Regions from separate parts of the Sphaerochaeta globosa str. Buddy genome, predicted to be linked through region 1. Evidence: riboswitches for the same ligand, from Rfam matches in the RefSeq annotation. Region 1 holds a riboswitch; each other region holds the start of a gene.
The links. Region 1 has a riboswitch for cobalamin ahead of SPIBUDDY_RS02970 (TonB-dependent receptor plug domain-containing protein). Riboswitches for the same ligand answer to the same signal wherever they lie in the genome.

Region 1 (6,288 bases):
TGAGTGGATACTGCTCAAGCAGTGACATAAGCGAAACAACCGTCTGCCAATCGGTCTTGGCTTCGATGGCAAGGCTTAGGTGAGGTTCCTGGTTGAGGAAAGGAGTCAATTCAGCATTCTGTAGAACTCTATCCTGGAAGAGAAGTGTTCCATCGTGTTTGAGCGTTAGCTCTAGGGGATCTTGGGCTTCACCGATAAGAATTGCACTGCTGCTCATGTTCAGTTCCAGGCTGTGCGAGGCCGCAACTCCTGAGAGCAGGAGAAAGAAGATAATGAGAAGGAAAGCAATGTCGCTGCTTTGGCCTAACTCTTTTCGTTTTCGCATAGAGCCTCAATGGCAAAGTCGAGGGCGAAGCTTGCGATGGTTGCCACAATGGATATGATCAGACCGAAGGCAGTGGTGAAGAGGGCTTCATACAGTCCTGCTGCAACGACTTGCAGCTGGACTGAGGAAGCTTGTGATACCGACCTGAACGCCGTGATCATCCCGGTGACGGTTCCCAGGAATCCGAGGACCGGGGCGATCATGGCGATGAGGTCGAGAATGCTCAACGGTTTTTCAACCTTCGCTTTTATCACAGGTTCTTGCTTCCTGACGAGGAGTATCAACGTGATGGTCCTCTCAATACTAAGCACGACGGTGATAACCAAAAGGGCATAGAGCGGCCACATGACCGCTCCTCCTTGTTGCATGATCGAGATGAGGTTGGTGGTAGTTTTCATAGGCTAGAAAAGGAGCTTTCCGCCGATGCGGATCTTGGTCCCCGGCATCGGGTACCCTGATGAGAGCTCGTACTCGGTATTCAGCAGGTTGTCCAAGGCAAGGTATGCGCTCACTGTTTCGGTAATCTGCATGTTCATGCTGACATTGAGTAGGAATGCACTCTCTAGTGAGCTGGTCCTGCCCAAGTACTCGGCACTGAATACAGACTCAAAGCGGTTCAGCTTGAAGAATAATGAGCCTTTTGCTGTGTGCTTTCTGATGTTTGCAACCTCGACATTGTCTGAGAACGTCTTGCCTCCTGAGATGTCGTAGCTCTTGTTGTAGAGGTAGCTGACCTGGAAGTTGATGAGCTTGGACAGTTCCATGGACAAGGTCTGTTCCGTTCCCAGGTACACGCTATGGGCAATATTCTGGGGAATCCAGGAGGAGTCGTAGCCGATGTCGTTAAAGATGTTCCTGCCAAACAAGGTACTTTCATAGGAAAGATTATCCAAGGTACCGGAGAGGCCAAGTTCTCCATTCAGACCCTTCTCCGTCTTGAGGTTCGGGTTGCCCATGAACGGCCAGTAGAGCTGGGAGAAGGAGGGAACGTTCTCTGCATAGCTGATCGTGGCCTTCAGGTCGAGATCTTTCATCGGAGTATAGATGGCACCCAGCGAAGCATTGGGCGAGAGGGTTCTCAGGTCGCTGAGGTAGGCAACATTCAAACTGGGATGCAGGGAGAGTGTTCCATCCAGCAGGTAAATGCTGCCATTTGCAGAGGTTGAGATGGTATGACGCGTATTCTGTCCTACATCGGTGCTGTCTACGTAATCGAGACTGTAGAGCAGGTCTGTATTCAGCGTATAGGACTGGCCAAGGTTCCAGATACCTTTCAATTGTGCAGATGCTTTATGTTTACTGTGAGTGCTGTCTTGGTAGTCGGCATCGTGGTAGAAGGTTTGGCCGTAGGCATAGTGCAGGTAGGCAGTGAGTGTTTCCAACGTTGAGCTTACTTCTGAGAGTTCGATGGTATTGCTGGTGCTTGCAACCAGGTCATTCTGATAATCATCGGGTGTAAGGCCGAAAGCGAGGTTGCCTGGAACTCCGAGGTTCTTGTAGGTAACCAGATTCTGGGTGGTGAACTGCAGCTTGTCAGATAGGTTGCTGGTGAAGTTCACCGCACCATGTGCCTCATAGACCTGCGCATTGTCCCTGAGTGCAGCACTATCGTTGTAGGTGTAGGCATTCTGTGCTGTAAGGCCGCCGACTGAGGCAAGCAGACCGTCGTTGGTGTAGGTGAGGTCGAGTTTCTGGCTGTCCAGCAGGGAGAGCCAGTGATGAGTATTACTCGTGCCATAGGAAAGAGGAAGGAAGGACCCGTTCTCGATGGTAAGGGAGAAGGGCGTTTCACTTTGCTGCCCTCTCTTGGTTATGATGTTCACCATGCCCCCGATGGCGTTGGTTCTTCCCAGATTACCTGGTCCGCTTTTTACGACTTCGATGCGATCGATGATCGAGATGGGGATGCTGGAGAGGTCAACAGTCCCGTCATGGGCTGAGGAGAGCAGTACTCCGTCAAGGTAGATGAGGTTCTTGGAGGAGGTAGCTCCCCTGATTACCACTGACTGCAGTGAACCAAGACTGCCTACGGAGTTGAAGGATACTCCGATTGCTTTTCCTACAAGCTCGGCAGTGCTCTGGGCGTTGTAGGTGCCGATCTGCTGTTCGGTGATGACAGAAACGGAAGAGGCTGTGTTGGTTTCAGCTTCTGCAAGTGAGTTTTCAGCTATGACCAGTTCATAGGCTGTTCCAAGGTCGGTGTTTGCTTGTGCTGCAAAGAGTGTCGAAAGGGCGAGCAATAGGACAGAGAAGATTCCGCGCTTCTTCATGAAGGGCCTCCAGAGAGTGGTGTCTGGATATAATGCTTCGTGGAATAAAGGGGAATTCAAGAAAGGCTATACCTATGCGGTATACCCGTACGTAATGCTGTCTCTTTTTCCACGAAGAAATTATTATCTGGAAACGTCTCCTGGCTTACGACTCTTTTTACTGACAGGCCTTCTCATCCGAAGAGGACAATGGCGTATCTGCGTTCATCATCGATTACAGTGGCGGGACCGCCGGGGAATCACACCCCGTTCCGTTTTTCCAGATCCAGCGATTCCTATCCTAGAAGAAGAGCGGGGGGGAGGTCAAGACAGGGGTAGCGGGATGTAACGTGTAAACTTACCGCTTACTTGTTGGGTCAGCTGTCCTTCATCACACAATTCCTTGAGTAAACGGAAGGCTTTTGTAGTTTTTAACCCAACGAGGTTCTCAACCTCCTTCCTTGAGATGAATCCCTTTTGTCTTGCAAGAAGCATGATGGATTGCTTTTCAGAATCTATAGACTCTCCAACCGTACTCTCGATTCGTTCTTGCTTCTGGGAATAGTGAACAATTTCGTTTCTGTTTGGAAGGATGCAGGAGAAAGCTCCCTCCACAGCTCTAAAAACTGGTTTCCTTGGGCAATCTTCATACAGGCGTATAATCTTTCGTATGCCTGTTCCATAACTTTCTACCAGCCGTAAGCGATAGAAGATAGCCGCTAGGTTGGGATTTCTCGATTGGGATACACCCAATTGTATGGCTTCCATGGAGAGTCCCCTCACTAAACCACCAAGAGATATGAACTCCATATGGTCGTCATATACATTGATGATGATGCCTGCACAGAAGAGATAGTCGCGATGGATGAGACAGTTCAACAATGCTTCACGGATGGCATCTTGGGGGTAATCTAGTGTGTCTTCTCTCAAGAGTCCGGTGAAGCTTGCTTTTGTTTTATTATTGTTGTTGAGGTATTCATATACATCATTCAGTTGTTTCAAAATCGAACCGGAAAATTCTCTCCTATCCCGAAAGGTTGCATTATCACGACCTTGGAACACAGCAACTTTGCAGGTATAGGTGCATTGGTCTGAAAGCAGCATTGCGAGATTGGTGAAAAGTTTATCGGTACCAACCATCTTGAGCGTTTCCATTTGTGCTTGTTCAAATGCGAGTTGTCGCATACTCATTTCGTTTTTCATTACAGTAAATGTCAGGTTTTGCTCGAAACTTCTACTCTCCTCAAATGATGTTCCAGACGTTTCCAACATAAGATTTCGAATCCCTGACTCATTCATCGGGACACATGCATTGCCAAGCCGGGTGTAGACTCCACCTGGCTTTAGTCCGAATTTTGCCAAGTAGTAGGGTCGTCCAGTTCCAACTGCTACTGAAGCCTTGACGATATTTTTTGCATCCATCTCAACAGTCCTGATTGAAATAAAGGGGGAGGCATCGGGTAGGATTGAATCATGAATTATGCTGGAGAGTCGATTGGAGGCATCATCAGCATCCTTAACACCACAGACACTGCCGTCATTACGGATTCCTATAAATAGATCTCCTCCTTCGGTGTTCAAAAAAGCAACCAATGTCTTGCATACTGAATCCGGAATCTTATTGGTGTCATTTTCAAATTCTTTGAACTCGATATTGATATTTTCAATACTTGCCATGTTCTTTCCTTCTTTCTTTCTTGCTATCCTTGGTATAGACGAGAAAGAGAGGTTATACAACCCAATCGTATGAGTCTGTCTACGTTTTGGTAGACAATCATTTTCGGTGCCGTTACAATCTTGCACTGCTCTGAAATTCAGCTGTTGGACAAGAATTTTTAACTAGTAATCTATATTTTTATGTTCTTGAGCTGCTTATAGATATACAATGGTATCCAAGCGATTCATGATTGTTTGTACTATGACGGATGGATGACTCCCATGCAGCATTTTTCATTCTGGAATCCCACAAGAAGTATAGTTGGCAAGGGAACGATGTCGGAAGTCGGCAAGGAATATGCTACATAGGGCAAGAAGGTATTGCTCCATGGTTGTGACGAATCCATTGAGAAAAGCGGTGGATGTGTAATTGATTCTGCAAAAGCGATTGCTTTTGGTGTGAAGCTGCCATCTTCAGAGGATGTCTGGCACAACTCTTATATGAAGGCTGAGTATTCCATCCGTGAAGCCCTGTCGCTTGGGGTAGTCCTGACAATTCCTTCAGCAGGTTCTGAAAGTTCCCTAGGCTCGGTCATTACTGATGCAGAGCATGGGTTTATGCGAGCAGTAAATAACGGAACCATCGTTTCAAAGTTTGTAGTGATCGATCCACACACAAGCTCTGCTTTATGACAGAGAACGCCTTTGTCGGGGAGCGGGCACATTAGGGGGATTTCAAGATACTCTATGTCGACGATGTGCAGGAGATCTATTGACTAGCTTTGCAATCGTAAAACTTTTGAAGGTATAGGTTAGCTTCAGACAAAGGACAGAGCGTGGGGCGCTTTCGTTATCGTATTTCACAATTTTTACTGGTTTCACCACAGTGGTGAAAGGAGTGTTTTTAATGAAAGTGCATCCTCTTACTTATTTTCATGATTCCGGGTTTGGTCGACAATAGAAACGCCTTGGGCTTGACGATGACGCACTTCAAAAACTCCTGGACCAAGTATTGGAGAATCCCAAGGCGAGCAATGTGATGAAAGGTTCAAAAGGATTGTGCGAGTTTCAGATTGGTTTTTCCGGTCGTGGGAAAAGCGGTAGTGGCCGAGTAGCATACCCAACAGCTATGAAGGGCAACCGGTCAGCTGAGGAAAATAAGAGAATCATGAACCTGATTGCCATTCTGGAAAGAATATCCAAGAAAACAGTTGAAGCATGAAAGTGTGGTAGAAATACACCACAAGGGTATTCTTGCAGGCTCCTTCAGTTAATCAGGGACAATCCTGAGATGATTGTTCAATACGTAAATGAAGCGTAATGGATGGAACATGGCTGGCCATTCGGGCCAGCTTCAGGCTATCGATAATAATTATGAGAAGATAGTGCTTTCCACCGACTCCTTGATCAGCTTCAACTCAAGCAAAGGAATATCATCGACTTCCTGCTGGAAGGCGGCGGTTGACCGGTTTCTGATCGGATTATTGTTGAAACTAAGTTTAAACTGCTATCTTGCGGTTCCTGTGAACTTTATGGAATCTGTACCTGGTTTCAATGGTGATCCTTGTTGTTTTTAATAGAAAAAGAGTTAATTTTTTCTGGGGATAGTGCTGAAACTGATTGTTTTGTATCTTTTACATACTTGGATAAAGCACGCAGGTCAATTCCTAAAGAAGGTTTTGCTTTGTACGGGTTGATTTCTTTAATGAATGCCTGGACAGCGATATCTTTTTGTTTAGCTTCTCTGGAATTATAATTCTTCATTTGACCATTCATATGAATACACCTCACGTATTTCTCTTGCCGATTCTTCCGGTATCACAAAATGATATGGATGAATTATTCCTGCAGGAACAGCTCCAAACTGATCAATGTAATGCTGAAGTATTTCTTTATCCATAGCAATGGCGTGAACGCAACCTCCATGCTTATGCAGCTCAGAAACCTTTGCGGCTATCGCAAAAAGATGACCTCCAACCCCTTCATACTTTTTTACACCATTTCTCCATGAGTTGTTTTCCGGAGAACAACTAGCCCAATTTATATATTCTGCATTGC
Region 2 (6,288 bases), 970 kb from region 1:
CGCGACCATCGAGGAGAAAGCGAGAACCAAATCAAGCACTATGTAGTCGGCTCTTTGCATGCGTAAGGTAAAAGAAACCAGAAGCCAGGTACAAACCGAAGCGGAAACGATATCAAGGATACCATTGAAAATGGAAATCGGGTGATAGTTCTTTTGGGGGGCGAAGGTGTCGGCATTATAGTTGAAATGGAAAGCGGTGCCATTCTTCAGCTCAGCCTTGAAGGTAAGTTTCTGTACCTGCTCTGCATGGGTGGCTATCTCTTGCACTTGGGTCTTGAAATTGGAAAATACGTTCTGTAGGTCATCCATGGTCAACTCCAGAATTTGTCGGTCTTGATCTCTCGAATCAAGGCTTCTATTCGTATGCTAAGCTCATCGAGTATGATCCGACAAGCCTTACTTCTATCTTCTGCGGCACACCTGATCGCCGAATCAAATTCCATCGGCTTTCCCATATTTGCATAATAGTTACGGCTCACCACCGTCATGGTTCTCCCCGCAGTCCTACTGAGCTTGTTTCGTACTCTCCGTTTCGGGGCGATAAGCCCGATGGGGATGACAGGGCAGGGGTAGGTAAGATAGATTTCAGCAATACCACGCTTGAAGGCCATAAGCGTCTCCTGCGTATTGAGATCCCCTTCGGGGAAAATATATACGCTCTCACCCTTCTGCAAATACGAAACAGCGCTTTCTATCACTTTGCTTCGGTCTTCTTTGGTAAGCGCTCTGATCTGTTCGGTCCAGCCTAGGAAGGAACCGACAACAGGGATGCCGAAACCAGGTCCGATGACAATATGCAGTACATCATCCATCAGGGTGGTTACGAAATGAACGTCGCTGCTGCTGAAATGGTTGGAACAGAATATCTTTGGACCAGGAGGAAGCTCTGTTTCCTGCCAGGTCTGGAAATCATAGGAAAGGGCAAGGATGATTTTCACCACCTTACGATAGGTGCGATGCAAAAACAGACGAAACGCATTCATGATGAGGAAACCTTGTACGTAGGAAGCCAAAGCATGCGGTCCAGTGTCGGGTCGTAAACCTGATGGGCTTGAATATCATACACCTCTTGGAGAAGTTTTTCAGTGAGCACCGTTTGTGTAGGTCCATAGGCTACGACAGAGCCTTTTTGTAGTACAAGAGCAATCTGGCTGTAAATCTGGACCAATAAAAGATCGTGAAGTACACAAACAACGGTATACCCTTTCTCAACCAGACGACAAAGCAACTCCATAATGGAACGTTGATGTTTTACATCCAGATGATTTACCGGTTCATCGAGCAACAACAGTTTTCCTTGTTGGCAGAGAGCCCTTGCCAGCAGGACACGTTGCAATTCACCGCCGCTGAGCTCGGTTACCAGTTTATCCTTCAGGTGTTCTATGTCGCACTCCACGATGGCTTGTTCAATGGTATGTAAGTTGTCCTCTCCATCATACGCATAGCGCCCCATGCTTACCGCCTCTCGGACACTGAAGGCATAGTCGAGTTTGCCGTTCTGAGCAACAAACCCTAGATGTTTTGCTAGTTCCTTCTGGGTAAAGTTTGCTACATTCTTACCCTCAACGAGAACCTTGCCCTCACTGGGCTTGAGGTGTTTGTAAATGAACTTAAGCAAGGTGCTTTTTCCGCTGCCGTTGGGACCGGTCAGTGCGATGAAGGCACCCTTGGGAAGATTGAGGTTCAAATCCTTGAAAATTTGTTGGGTATCGTAGCCACCATGAAGGTGGGAGAATTCCAGGCTATCCATAGAAGTACCTTCCCCTGCGAAGCAGGTAGATGAACAAGGGAACCCCCAGTAAGCTGGTTATGATTCCAACCGGCAATTCTCCGGACGGAAGAAGAATGCGTGAAAGGGTATCGCTTGCAAGTAGTAAAAAACCGCCGAATAAACTGGATGGCAGCAACAGGTTCTGATGCTTGGGACCGACCAAAAGGCGTGTGGTATGGGGAGCCATCAAGCCTATGAAGCCGATCACCCCGAAGTATGACACACACAAGGCGGTGGCGAAGGAAGCCAGCATAAGAAGTGCGATACGCGTCCTTTTCACGGACAACCCACCAGCTCTTGCCGATAGTTCATCGAGCAGCAGCATATCCATGCTTTGATGTTTGAGGGAAACCGGAATAAACAATGCAATCCAAGCAATAAAGACTACGATTACTTGTGCATACGTGCTCGAGGAGAAACTTCCCAGTGTCCAGAACAGGATTCTCTGATACTGTTCCTTATGCAGGAACATAAGCAGTGTCATACCCGATGAGAGAATATAGTTGAATGCCACACCGGTAAGCAGCAACGTGGTACTGCTGTTTTTGCGTCGGGATGCAAGAAAGACAATGCATAGCGTAGTAAGCAAGGCCCCGATTAGTGCACTGGAGGGGAGACCGAAAAGTGGTGCAAATCCAACAAAGAGGGCAAACGCTACCCCAAACGAGGCTCCTGAGCTGATGCCTAAGATGAAGGGATCTGCCATTGGATTGCGTAGGGCTGCCTGGAATACAGCACCGCTGAGCCCAAGAATGGCACCGGTAAGGAATGATGAAAGAATTCTGGGAAGTCTGAGCTGCCAAATGATGTACGACTGATTAGCCGAACCGCCCTTCCCTGCAAGAATGGCAAGTGTGTCGGAAAGCTGGATGTGTGAGGGTCCGAGCGTCAAGGAAAGCAGCATCAGCAATAAGGCTGCACCTGATAGGGCGAAACTCAGCGTTCGCTTCATTGCCCCTCCACATTATGGATCAGGGTGTATAGCACTTGAAGCGCTTGTGCGCTCCGAGGTCCTTGCCTGCTGATTAGGTCGGCATCGAATACTGTAATCGTACCACTGAGGTCTGCATACGGCTTGGTGGTGGTGAATTCCTTACGGGTCTGTTCACCGGTTTCTCCCCACCTCGGACTGAGCAAAATTACCTGCGGATCGTGGGACATCAGCAGTTCCTTGCTGTATGTCCAGTTCTGAGCGTCATCAGCGATATTTACACCACCGGCCAAGTCAACCATTTCACTGAGAAACGTATCGGCTGTGGCACTGGAATCGAAAGAACCGAAATCCAAGGCAATATAGATAGTCTTCTTGGGCTGCAAGGCTGCTTTGCGGATGACACTTTGTACCACATTCTGCATTTCAAGAATCATCAGCTCCGCTTCAGCTTCCTTGCTGACTTGATTAGCTATCTCCCTGATCAGGGTATAGGCACCTTGAAAATTCTGCTGTGTCTCAAGCGACACTATGCTGATGCCGGCTTTCTCTATTGCCTGCAAGAACTGTTCAGGTACAAAGGCACTGCTGATAACGAGATTGGGTTCAAGCGACAGAAGCTTTTCCAAGGAAGGATTATACAGTGTTCCCACTGAAGGTAAATCTGTGGCTTCTTGCGGATAATTGCAGTAATCGCTGCGTCCGACCAAGAAGGAGCCGGCACCCAAAGCATAGAGAGTCTCGGTCACATTGGGAGACAAGCTAACGATTCTCAAGCTCTCTTGTTCAACAGCCTTCGGCTCAGTCATTCCCAATGCCCACAGGCGTGGCAGCCCAAGACAAAAGAAGAGACAAAGAAATATAAATACATGTCTGAGTGAACGGTTGTGCATAGCGCCCCTTTACAAATGGGCATGGAACATACCCTGACCTATACTCCGTAGGTCGTCGGAAATTATCCATGTCAGGTCTCCTGGCTTAGGCATACCCAGAATCTGCGACTTCCCGCAGTACGTTCCTGCAGTGTCTTCTTACAGATTCCCAGCCTCTACAGTGGCGGGACCGCAGGGGCTTAAACCCCTTTCCCTTGGCACGGATAGTGTATCGTAAGGAGTTGTTTATCCTTCTGTCAAGAGTTGATATGGTTGACCACATGGGGCCTCTATATTACTATCCGGCCTATGATGTACAGAGAAATTGTGATCTATACCGATGGTGGGTGTCTCGGAAATCCAGGTCCTGGTGGTTGGGCCTATGTGTTGAAGGCTGATGGCATATTCGAAAAGGAAGCCAGCGGAAATGAGCGTGATACCACGAACAACCGTATGGAATTGACAGCTGTCATCGAAGCTCTGAAAGCCAGCCAAGCCTTGGGTGCCCAGAGTATCAGCCTCAATACCGACAGCCAGTACGTGAAGAATGGAATCACCAGCTGGATTAAGAAATGGAAGGTCAATGGCTGGCGGACTGCAGCCAAGGAGCCGGTGAAAAACAAAGAGTATTGGGTTGAGCTGGACCGCCTGAATGCCAATCTGCCGGTACAATGGAACTGGGTCAAAGGTCATGCCGGTGTTGAAGGCAATGAACGATGCGACCAGCTTGTACGTATGGCGATGGATGCATTGGCCTAACCATGCATACGGTACGTTTGTGGGATTTATACAGTTCCTTTTTCAGAATCGGCGGTCTGACCTTCGGTGGCGGCTACGCCATGCTTCCCATGTTGCAACGTGAGGTTATTACCAAACATCGCTGGGTCACCGAAGAAGAGGTGCTGGACATCTATGCCATCGGGCAGTGTACTCCAGGCATCATAGCGGTCAACACTGCTACCATGATCGGATATCGCAAACGCGGGATTCTCGGTGCAATCGTGGCTACCTTGGGGGAGGTGAGCCCCTCCCTCCTCTTGATTACCGCCCTGGCAACCATACTGCTGAATGTACAGGATAATCAGTGGGTTCAGCATGCATTTACAGGAATCCGGGTAGCAGTCTGCGCCCTCATCACCCAATCGGTACTTACCCTTGCAAAGAAAAGTCTGATCGATATTCCCACCATCCTGCTCTACTTGCTGGTGGTGGTAAGTACGTTCTTTTTTGCCGTATCACCGATTCTGATAGTAGTGTTTGCTATTTTCTTTGGCTTGAGTGTGCAAAAGATAAAACGGAGTTTGCAATGATTTTCCTCCAATTGTACTGGGAATTCTTTAAAATCGGCTTGTTTTCCATTGGTGGGGGTCTTGCTACGCTTCCATTTCTCTATACGCTTGCACAAACGCATCCGCAATGGCTGACAGCTAAAAGTATTGCCGACATGATTGCCATCAGTGAATCCACTCCCGGACCAATAGGAATCAATATGGCAACCTTTGCCGGCTATCAGGCAGCAGGTATCGTAGGCGGTGTCGTCGCTACCCTGGGTGAAATAACCCCCAGTGTAATCATTATTATCTTTATTGCCCGCTTTCTGGGCCAGTTCGATAAGAACCGATATGTCAAGGATGCCTTTTATGCCCTACGGCCAGCTGTGGTAGGTCTTATTACCTTTGCAGGTTTACGGCTATTCTCGGTGACCTTGTTTCCTGAAGGAATGGTTCGGATACAGGAAACAATTCTTTACGCAATCTTGGTATTTTTCGTTCTACGCTTTAAGAAAGTGCATCCGCTTATTTGGATTGTATTGGGAGCTATTGCTGGGATTGTGATTGCTTTTCTTTCGTAACATAGGCAAGCGCCAATGCATACCAAGTATCATCGCCTGCAATCTCTGAAAGTACACCGAGTGCCTTTTTCTCATAGGCTTTTTGGTTAACAAGACCGAGGGCAAGGTCCTTAGCAGTTTCATATTCCTTCCAGAGAAGTGCTTGCTCCATTACTGATGCCTGTGTTTCATACGAAGCAGGGTCGAGTTTGAAGAGGCGGTTGTACGTAACTAACGCCTTCTCATACTCTTGTTTTTCAGCATATGACTGTGCTTGTATGAGGAGAAACGAAAGATTGAAGGGAAATGTTTCAAAGGCTTCTTCACTTTGGACAATCACTTCATCGTAGTGTCCCTGCAGGAACAGGGACAAGAGATAGTTGTAACGATACGTATGATTCTTGGCATCTTTAGTGCTTGCTTTGGCAAATAAAACACTGGATGCATCAAAATTCTGACCCTGCATGTGTTCGTACCCTTGCTCTGCAAGTCTGTTTGCCTGATAGGTCTGACAGGAGACAAGCAAGAGTGACGAACAGAGTACGAACACCAACAGTTTTTTCATCAGTTTTCCAATACAGTCTTCTCAATCTCCCTCACCTGTGAACGGTAGAGGTTGGTAATGGAACTGCCATAGTCGGCAACAAGTTGGATGATGTTGCGTGGATTATCGTGTTCATCCTTACCGTTGAGCCTGTCTCCCGCATCACCGAGGCCTGGCAGGATATAGGCAGCATCGTTGAGCACAGGATCCATCCACAACGTATATACCTCAGCACCCTCGATGGCGCGAGCAATCCGCAGCGAGCCCTTGAGTGCACTGATGACGTTAATGAATTTCACCGACCTGGGTTGGACATGGTTATCCTTCAGGTACTTGACG
Region 3 (6,288 bases), 630 kb from region 1:
GCCACCAACTACACCGTCAGCTTGTCAGAGACTAGTGAAGAGGGATTGCCGCTGCAGTCGAGCATCTATATCACTCGTCCGGCTATTAGAAGTGCCTCACAAACTGATACGTTCCGTTTCTATGCAGGACCCCAGCTCAAGGGTGATATGACCATTTACGACGATGCTTCGTCGAACAGTTTCGGTGTTGCCAATCTGCAACTTGAACAGGCGTTGGACAGCAGTTCCTGGCTTGGCTGGCTTGAGACCATTCTGAAAACCATCCTGAACCTGCTTTACAAGGTGATCCCCAACTACGGCGTAGGCATCATCATTCTGACATTCCTGCTTAAGCTTGTGCTCTATCCCATCTCCAAGAAGGGTATGGAATCGACGGCAAAGATGTCTTCCCTCTCCCCGAAGATGGCGGAGATCAAGGAGAAGTATCCGGACAATCCGACCAAGCAGAACGAAGAGATGGCTACTTTGTACAAGAAGGAGAAGATCAATCCGATGGGCGGCTGTCTGCCGATGCTGCTCCAGTTCCCGATCCTCATTGCCTTCTACGGGTTGCTCAACAAGCACTTTGAACTCCGCGGTGCCATGTTCATTCCCGGTTGGATTCCAGACCTTTCCATGCCGGATACTGTATTCACCTTCGGTTTCAATCTTCCCTTCCTGGGCAATCAGCTGCACTTGCTGCCGATCGTCTATACAGTCAGTATGATCTACTCGATGAAGATTACCCAGAATGCTTCAACTGCAGGAAGCCAGCAGGGCATGATGAAATTCATGACCTACGGTATGCCGTTGATGTTCTTCTTCGTACTGTATAATGCACCTTCCGGCTTGATTCTTTACTGGTCGGTCATGAATGCTCTCTCCATCTTCCAACAGTTGTATACCAACAAGAAGAAGAGCAAGGAAGCCATTGAAGTGAAGGGCCCTACTGTACAGCAGTTTCCCGGTCCGAAGGGTAAGAAACGGACCTAATCCCCACAAGAAATGAAATATTACCAGGGGGACTCGGTCCCCCGAACGGAGTAGCTATATGATGAAAGAATTCGAAGGACGTACCGAGCAGGAGGCTATTGCAAAAGCAATAGAGGAACTGCACATTGAACGTGAAGATTTCGATGTAGAAATCGTTGAGCCTGTCCGGAAGGGACTGTTCAAGAAGAGCAATGTAAAGATTAGAATTCACTTTGAAGATGAGAATGATGTACTACCAGAAAGTTATGATTCTCGCAGCACGCTGGATGAGGACGAGGAGGAGCTTGATGCTCCAATCAACAGCGAGCTCGAGGACAAGCTTTTGCTTTTCGTAGCAACCATTCTCGAGAAAATGGGGTACCAGGGCAAAGTCTCCATTTCCTTTCGCAAGGCACGCAAGCTTGGTCTGAATATTGAGAGTGACAACTCCAGTATCATCATTGGCCGCAAGGGAAAAAACCTTGATGCCATCCAGCTGCTGGCCAATGTGTACGCCGGGCAGATTGACCCTGATTTGAAAGTCATCATCGATAGTGAGAACTATCGCATGCGCCATGAGGAGCAGTTGATCAGGATGGCCTTCAAGACTGCTGAGCAGGTCAAGAAGAGCGGCAGGAGCAGGTTGCTTGAGCCGATGAACCCGTATGAAAGACGGCTGGTGCATACCGCCCTCAATGATTTTGGTGGCGTTGAGACCAAAAGCGAAGGTGAGGGGCTGTACAAGCAGATTCGTATCACCAACCAAAAGCACTAACACTAATGGGGACTTTGGTCCCCTTTTTTTATTGATTCAGCTTGACAAAATTCTTTGCCAAGCCTACTGTTCGTAGTGTACCGTATGGTATAAAACACTATATCTTGTGTGTATAGGAAAAGGGAAGTGGGTGAAAAGCCCACACGGTCCCGCCGCTGTAAAGGGGAGATTTTGCATATAGCCACTGGAGCAATCTGGGAAGGAAGCGAAATCGATGAACCTGAGTCAGAAGACCTTGCCTATACAGACACGCCGTCACGGAGTATGACAGGGCGTGTGCCTCTTGCAGGGCCGCCTCTCTGTCTTGACTCCAGTAGGAGGAAACCATGCAACAGCAGGTGGTCAAACGGGATGGACAGGTGGTTCTCTGCGAGGTTCAGAAAATCATCAACGCAATCACCAAAGCAGCCGTAGCTTCCAGCCAGGATGTCGATGCCTTGGAAGTGGCCTCGTTGGTACTTGCCAGGATGAAGGGCAACAATCCCATCACCGTCGAACAGATTCAGGATTTGGTTGAACAAGCTCTGATGGAAACAGGAGCAACAAAGACTGCGAAAGCCTATATTCTGTATCGCAGCCAGCGAGAGAGAATGCGTGAGGGAAAAGCCCTTATTAAGGCTACGAACGCGCTCTTTGATTCCTATCTAGGCCAGACAACCTGGCAGACCAAGGAAAATGCCAACACCAGACGTTCGGTCAATGGGATGAACAACTTCATTCGTGAACGTTTTACCGAGCAGTACTGGCTTAATGAAATCTATCCGGCTTCAATACGCTCAGCGCATGAAAGCGGTGCCCTTCATGTGCATGATTTGGGATTCTTCGGGCCCTATTGCTGCGGCTGGGATCTTAGGCAGCTCTTGACATGCGGTTTCGGGGGTGTGGAGGGCAAGGTAAGTAGCAAACCTGCCAAGCACCTGCGCTCCTTCCTCGGCCAGATAGTCAATGCAACCTTCACGTTCCAGGGAGAGTGTGCAGGAGCTCAGGCCTGGTCCTCGTTCGACACGTATGCAGCCCCCTTCATCCGTTACGATGGACTCTCTTACGATGAGGTCAAGCAAGCAATACAGGAGTTCATCTTTAATCTCAACGTTCCCACACGCGTAGGTTTTCAATGCCCTTTCTCCAATCTTACGTTCGATCTTGTGGTGCCATCCAGCCTTCGTGATGTACCGGTCATCAGAGGAGGTGAAAACCAGGCTGAGACGTATGGAATGTTTGCCAACGAGATGGATATGCTCAACCTCGCCTTCTGTGAAGTCATGGAGGAAGGGGATGCTTCGGCGCGTGTCTTTACCTTTCCCATCCCTACGTACAAGGTGACCAAGGATTTCCCATGGGAGAGCGAGGTGGTTGACGCAATTTTTGCCATGACGGCAAAATACGGAATCCCTTACTTCTCCAACTATGTAAACAGCGACCTTTCCCCTGAGGATGCTCTTTCGATGTGCTGCCGATTGCGCCTCGATACGTCCCAACTGAGAAAACGAGGAGGTGGTCTGTTTGGGTCCAATCCTTTGACCGGCTCAATCGGTGTGGTGACACTCAACCTTCCCAGGCTGGCGTATGAGACCAAGGATGAAACGCTGTTTCTGAAAGGTCTTGCATCGCTGGCTTCGCTTGCCAAAAAGAGTTTGGAAATCAAGAGAAACGTCATAGAAGCTGAAACGGAACGCGGTATGTATCCCTTCAGCCAAAATGCTTTGGAAGATGTGAAACTGAGACTCGGCACCTACTGGGCGAACCATTTCAGCACCATTGGAATCGTGGGGATGGAAGAAGCCTGCCTGAATCTCTTTGGGGATCAAGGCTCCTTGGTTACCCAGAAAGGTCAGGAGTTCGGTCTGCGGGTACTAGGAGAACTAAGGACTCTCATCAGTGGATTCCAGAGTGAGACAGGAAACTTTTACAACCTTGAAGCCACCCCAGCCGAGGGTGCCAGCTATCGGCTGGCCAACCTTGATTCCCTCCAGTATCCACGCATCATCACTGCGGGAGAGAAGGTTGGATACTATACCAATTCATCTCAGTTACCCGTTGGCTATACCTCGGATCTGTTTGAGACGTTGGAGAAACAGGATGAGCTTCAGTGCCAATACACAGGAGGAACAGTCCTGCACCTCTACCTTGCCCAACGAATCTATGATTTGAATGTTGCAAAGCTTCTGGTCAGAAGTACATTCACCCGCTACAAGCTACCCTATTTGTCCCTTACTCCAACCTTCTCGACGTGCAAGAATCACGGATATCTGGATGGGGAAGTGGAGCAATGCCCCTTCTGCGGTTGCCCTACCGAAGTATGGACACGAGTGGTTGGCTATCTCAGGCCGAAGAATGATTTCCATCCAGGTAAGCAGGAAGAGCATCGCCAGCGAAAGTTCTATTCGGTAAAGATGTCATGAATATTGCAGGGCTTGAAGCCTGTTCCTTGCTTGACTATCCTGGCTTGCTCAGTAGTGTCTTTTTTTGTCAAGGTTGCAACTACGATTGCTTCTATTGCCATAATCGTGCATTAATTGAACCGAAGTCTTGCATAACCGACTATCAAGAGGCACAAACTTTTCTCCAGCAACGCAAAGGTTTCATCCAGGCTGTGGTAATCAGCGGGGGAGAACCTTCCCTGCAGCATGATCTGATGGAGTTTGTCGAATTCATCCGAAATCTTGGCTTTGCCGTCAAATTGGATACCAATGGCAGTAGGCCGCAGGTTGTTTCAAAATTGCTTGAACATGACCTTCTCTCGTATGTTGCTGTGGATGTGAAGGCTCCCTGTGAACGCTATCAGGAAATTGTCGGGGACAAGGGGGATGAAATACTTGTCAGAACGAGTGTTTCCCTTTTGACCGAGTACCAGGCAAGCCATCCGGGTTTTTCGTATGAGGTGCGTACTACACTCGCCCCAACGCTGGGACAAGAGGATTTGCTATGCATGGTCCAATCGTATCCCGTTGTTCAGCATTGGTATGTGCAGAAGTATCGCATTCCAAAGCACTTTAAAGCAAACGACGAGAAAAGAATCAACCTCCCTCAACTGTCGGTTGGGGAGGTTGAAAAAAGTCTTGGTCTCTTGAGAATGTATCAACCGAACTTGGTTATACGTTGATGATCTGTTCCCAGGGCATGGAGGGTTTTCCAAAATGCCCGTAGTTCACATTCTTCTGGTAGATGGGCCTGAGCAAATCGAGGCTGCGAATAATGCCAGCCGGTGACAGGTTGAACTTCTGTCTGACCAGGTCCTCAAGCTTCTCATCGTCCACCTTTCCGGTGCCGAATGTATCAACATAGATGGAAATTGGATAAGGAACCCCGATGGCGTAGGAGAGCTGTACTTCACATCTGGTACAATACTTGTTTGCAACCAAATTCTTGGCTACAAAACGAGCCATATACGCTGCTGAACGGTCTACCTTTGAAGGGTCTTTCCCGCTGAAAGCACCGCCGCCATGACGACCCATGCCACCATAGGTATCGACGATGATCTTCCTTCCCGTCAGGCCGGTATCACCACTGGGTCCTCCGATGACAAAGCGACCGGTAGGGTTGATGTAGATTTTGGTTTTCTCATCCAACAGGCCGGTCTTGTCGAGCACTACATTGATGACTTCTTTTGTCAAAAAGTCGATGAGATGTTCCCGATCGGTATCGGCGGTGTGCTGATGGCTGATGACAACCGAATCGATATGCACCGGTTTGCCATCCTTGTAAAGCAGGGATACCTGACTTTTTGCGTCGGGACGGAGGAAGGGGGCATACCCACCCTTGCGCAGTTCGCTTGCTTTCATCAGGAGTTGATGGGCCCACATGACCGGAGCCGGCATAAGCTCTTCCGTTTCATCACAGGCAAAACCAAACATCATACCTTGATCGCCTGCACCTTGTTCGCCGAACAGTGAAGTATCGGCAGTGACACCCATGGAGATATCAGCAGATTGGGTACTGGTAAGGTTGATCACCTTCAAGGTTTTGTAATCAAACCCACAGCCTTCTTCGGTATATCCGATTTCCTTGACGGTTGCTCTGACAATTGATTCGATATCCAAGGTTGCATTGGTGGTGATCTCTCCGCCTACAATGACGGTATCGGTGGTGGCAAAGACTTCGCATGCAACCCTGCTTTTGGGATCTTGCCGAAGACATGTGTCCAGAACGGCATCGGAAATCTGATCGCAGACTTTATCCGGATGTCCTTCGCTTACTGATTCTGAAGTGAAAATGTGTGATCCATGTTCTAACATACACCCTTCCTTATGGAACTTGGGAAGGAGGAACTCAATTCAGAGAATTGTTGCGCTCCCCTTTTAGCAAGTTTCTTTATTGACGTGTGCAAGCCGGGAGGCTATCAAATCGACGTCATTCGTTGTGGATACTAACAGGGATATGCAAATTGTACAAGAGTTGAAGGATCTCTCTTTACATAACAATAAATGTTATGATACATTTAATATTATGAAAACAATCCTTTTGCAGAACGACACACAGTTGCAGATTTTCATGCATCCCAAAAGGCAGGACATCCTGCATTTGTTGAGCATTGACGGACCGGCAACCGCAAAAATGATCAG

Region 2: it holds a riboswitch for cobalamin, as region 1 does, so the genes downstream of both, SPIBUDDY_RS07525 (ABC transporter substrate-binding protein) here and SPIBUDDY_RS02970 (TonB-dependent receptor plug domain-containing protein) in region 1, are expected to answer to the same signal.
Region 3: it holds a riboswitch for cobalamin, as region 1 does, so the genes downstream of both, SPIBUDDY_RS00045 (ribonucleoside triphosphate reductase) here and SPIBUDDY_RS02970 (TonB-dependent receptor plug domain-containing protein) in region 1, are expected to answer to the same signal.

Annotation. Positions count from the first base shown of each region.
Region 1 is NC_015152.1:634,045-640,332, forward strand. It holds gene SPIBUDDY_RS02960 (biopolymer transporter ExbD) at 1-325, opposite strand, end outside; gene SPIBUDDY_RS15600 (MotA/TolQ/ExbB proton channel family protein) at 304-723, opposite strand; gene SPIBUDDY_RS02970 (TonB-dependent receptor plug domain-containing protein) at 727-2,595, opposite strand; cobalamin riboswitch at 2,709-2,894, opposite strand; gene SPIBUDDY_RS02975 (RNA-binding domain-containing protein) at 2,899-4,251, opposite strand; gene SPIBUDDY_RS02980 (iron-containing alcohol dehydrogenase) at 4,612-4,923, shown strand; gene SPIBUDDY_RS02985 (hypothetical protein) at 5,270-5,452, shown strand; gene SPIBUDDY_RS02990 (hypothetical protein) at 5,782-6,006, opposite strand; gene SPIBUDDY_RS02995 (hypothetical protein) at 5,981-6,288, opposite strand, start outside.
Region 2 is NC_015152.1:1,599,719-1,606,006, reverse strand. It holds gene SPIBUDDY_RS07545 (hypothetical protein) at 1-309, opposite strand, end outside; gene SPIBUDDY_RS07540 (lysophospholipid acyltransferase family protein) at 312-983, opposite strand; gene SPIBUDDY_RS07535 (ABC transporter ATP-binding protein) at 980-1,750, opposite strand; gene SPIBUDDY_RS07530 (FecCD family ABC transporter permease) at 1,743-2,723, opposite strand; gene SPIBUDDY_RS07525 (ABC transporter substrate-binding protein) at 2,720-3,595, opposite strand; cobalamin riboswitch at 3,649-3,826, opposite strand; gene rnhA (ribonuclease HI) at 3,884-4,333, shown strand; gene SPIBUDDY_RS07515 (chromate transporter) at 4,336-4,884, shown strand; gene SPIBUDDY_RS07510 (chromate transporter) at 4,881-5,426, shown strand; gene SPIBUDDY_RS07505 (tetratricopeptide repeat protein) at 5,392-5,970, opposite strand; gene SPIBUDDY_RS07500 (uracil phosphoribosyltransferase) at 5,970-6,288, opposite strand, start outside.
Region 3 is NC_015152.1:5,790-12,077, forward strand. It holds gene yidC (membrane protein insertase YidC) at 1-972, shown strand, start outside; gene jag (RNA-binding cell elongation regulator Jag/EloR) at 1,031-1,726, shown strand; cobalamin riboswitch at 1,796-1,983, shown strand; gene SPIBUDDY_RS00045 (ribonucleoside triphosphate reductase) at 2,053-4,128, shown strand; gene SPIBUDDY_RS00050 (anaerobic ribonucleoside-triphosphate reductase activating protein) at 4,125-4,829, shown strand; gene metK (methionine adenosyltransferase) at 4,819-5,961, opposite strand; gene SPIBUDDY_RS15520 (ArsR/SmtB family transcription factor) at 6,173-6,288, shown strand, end outside.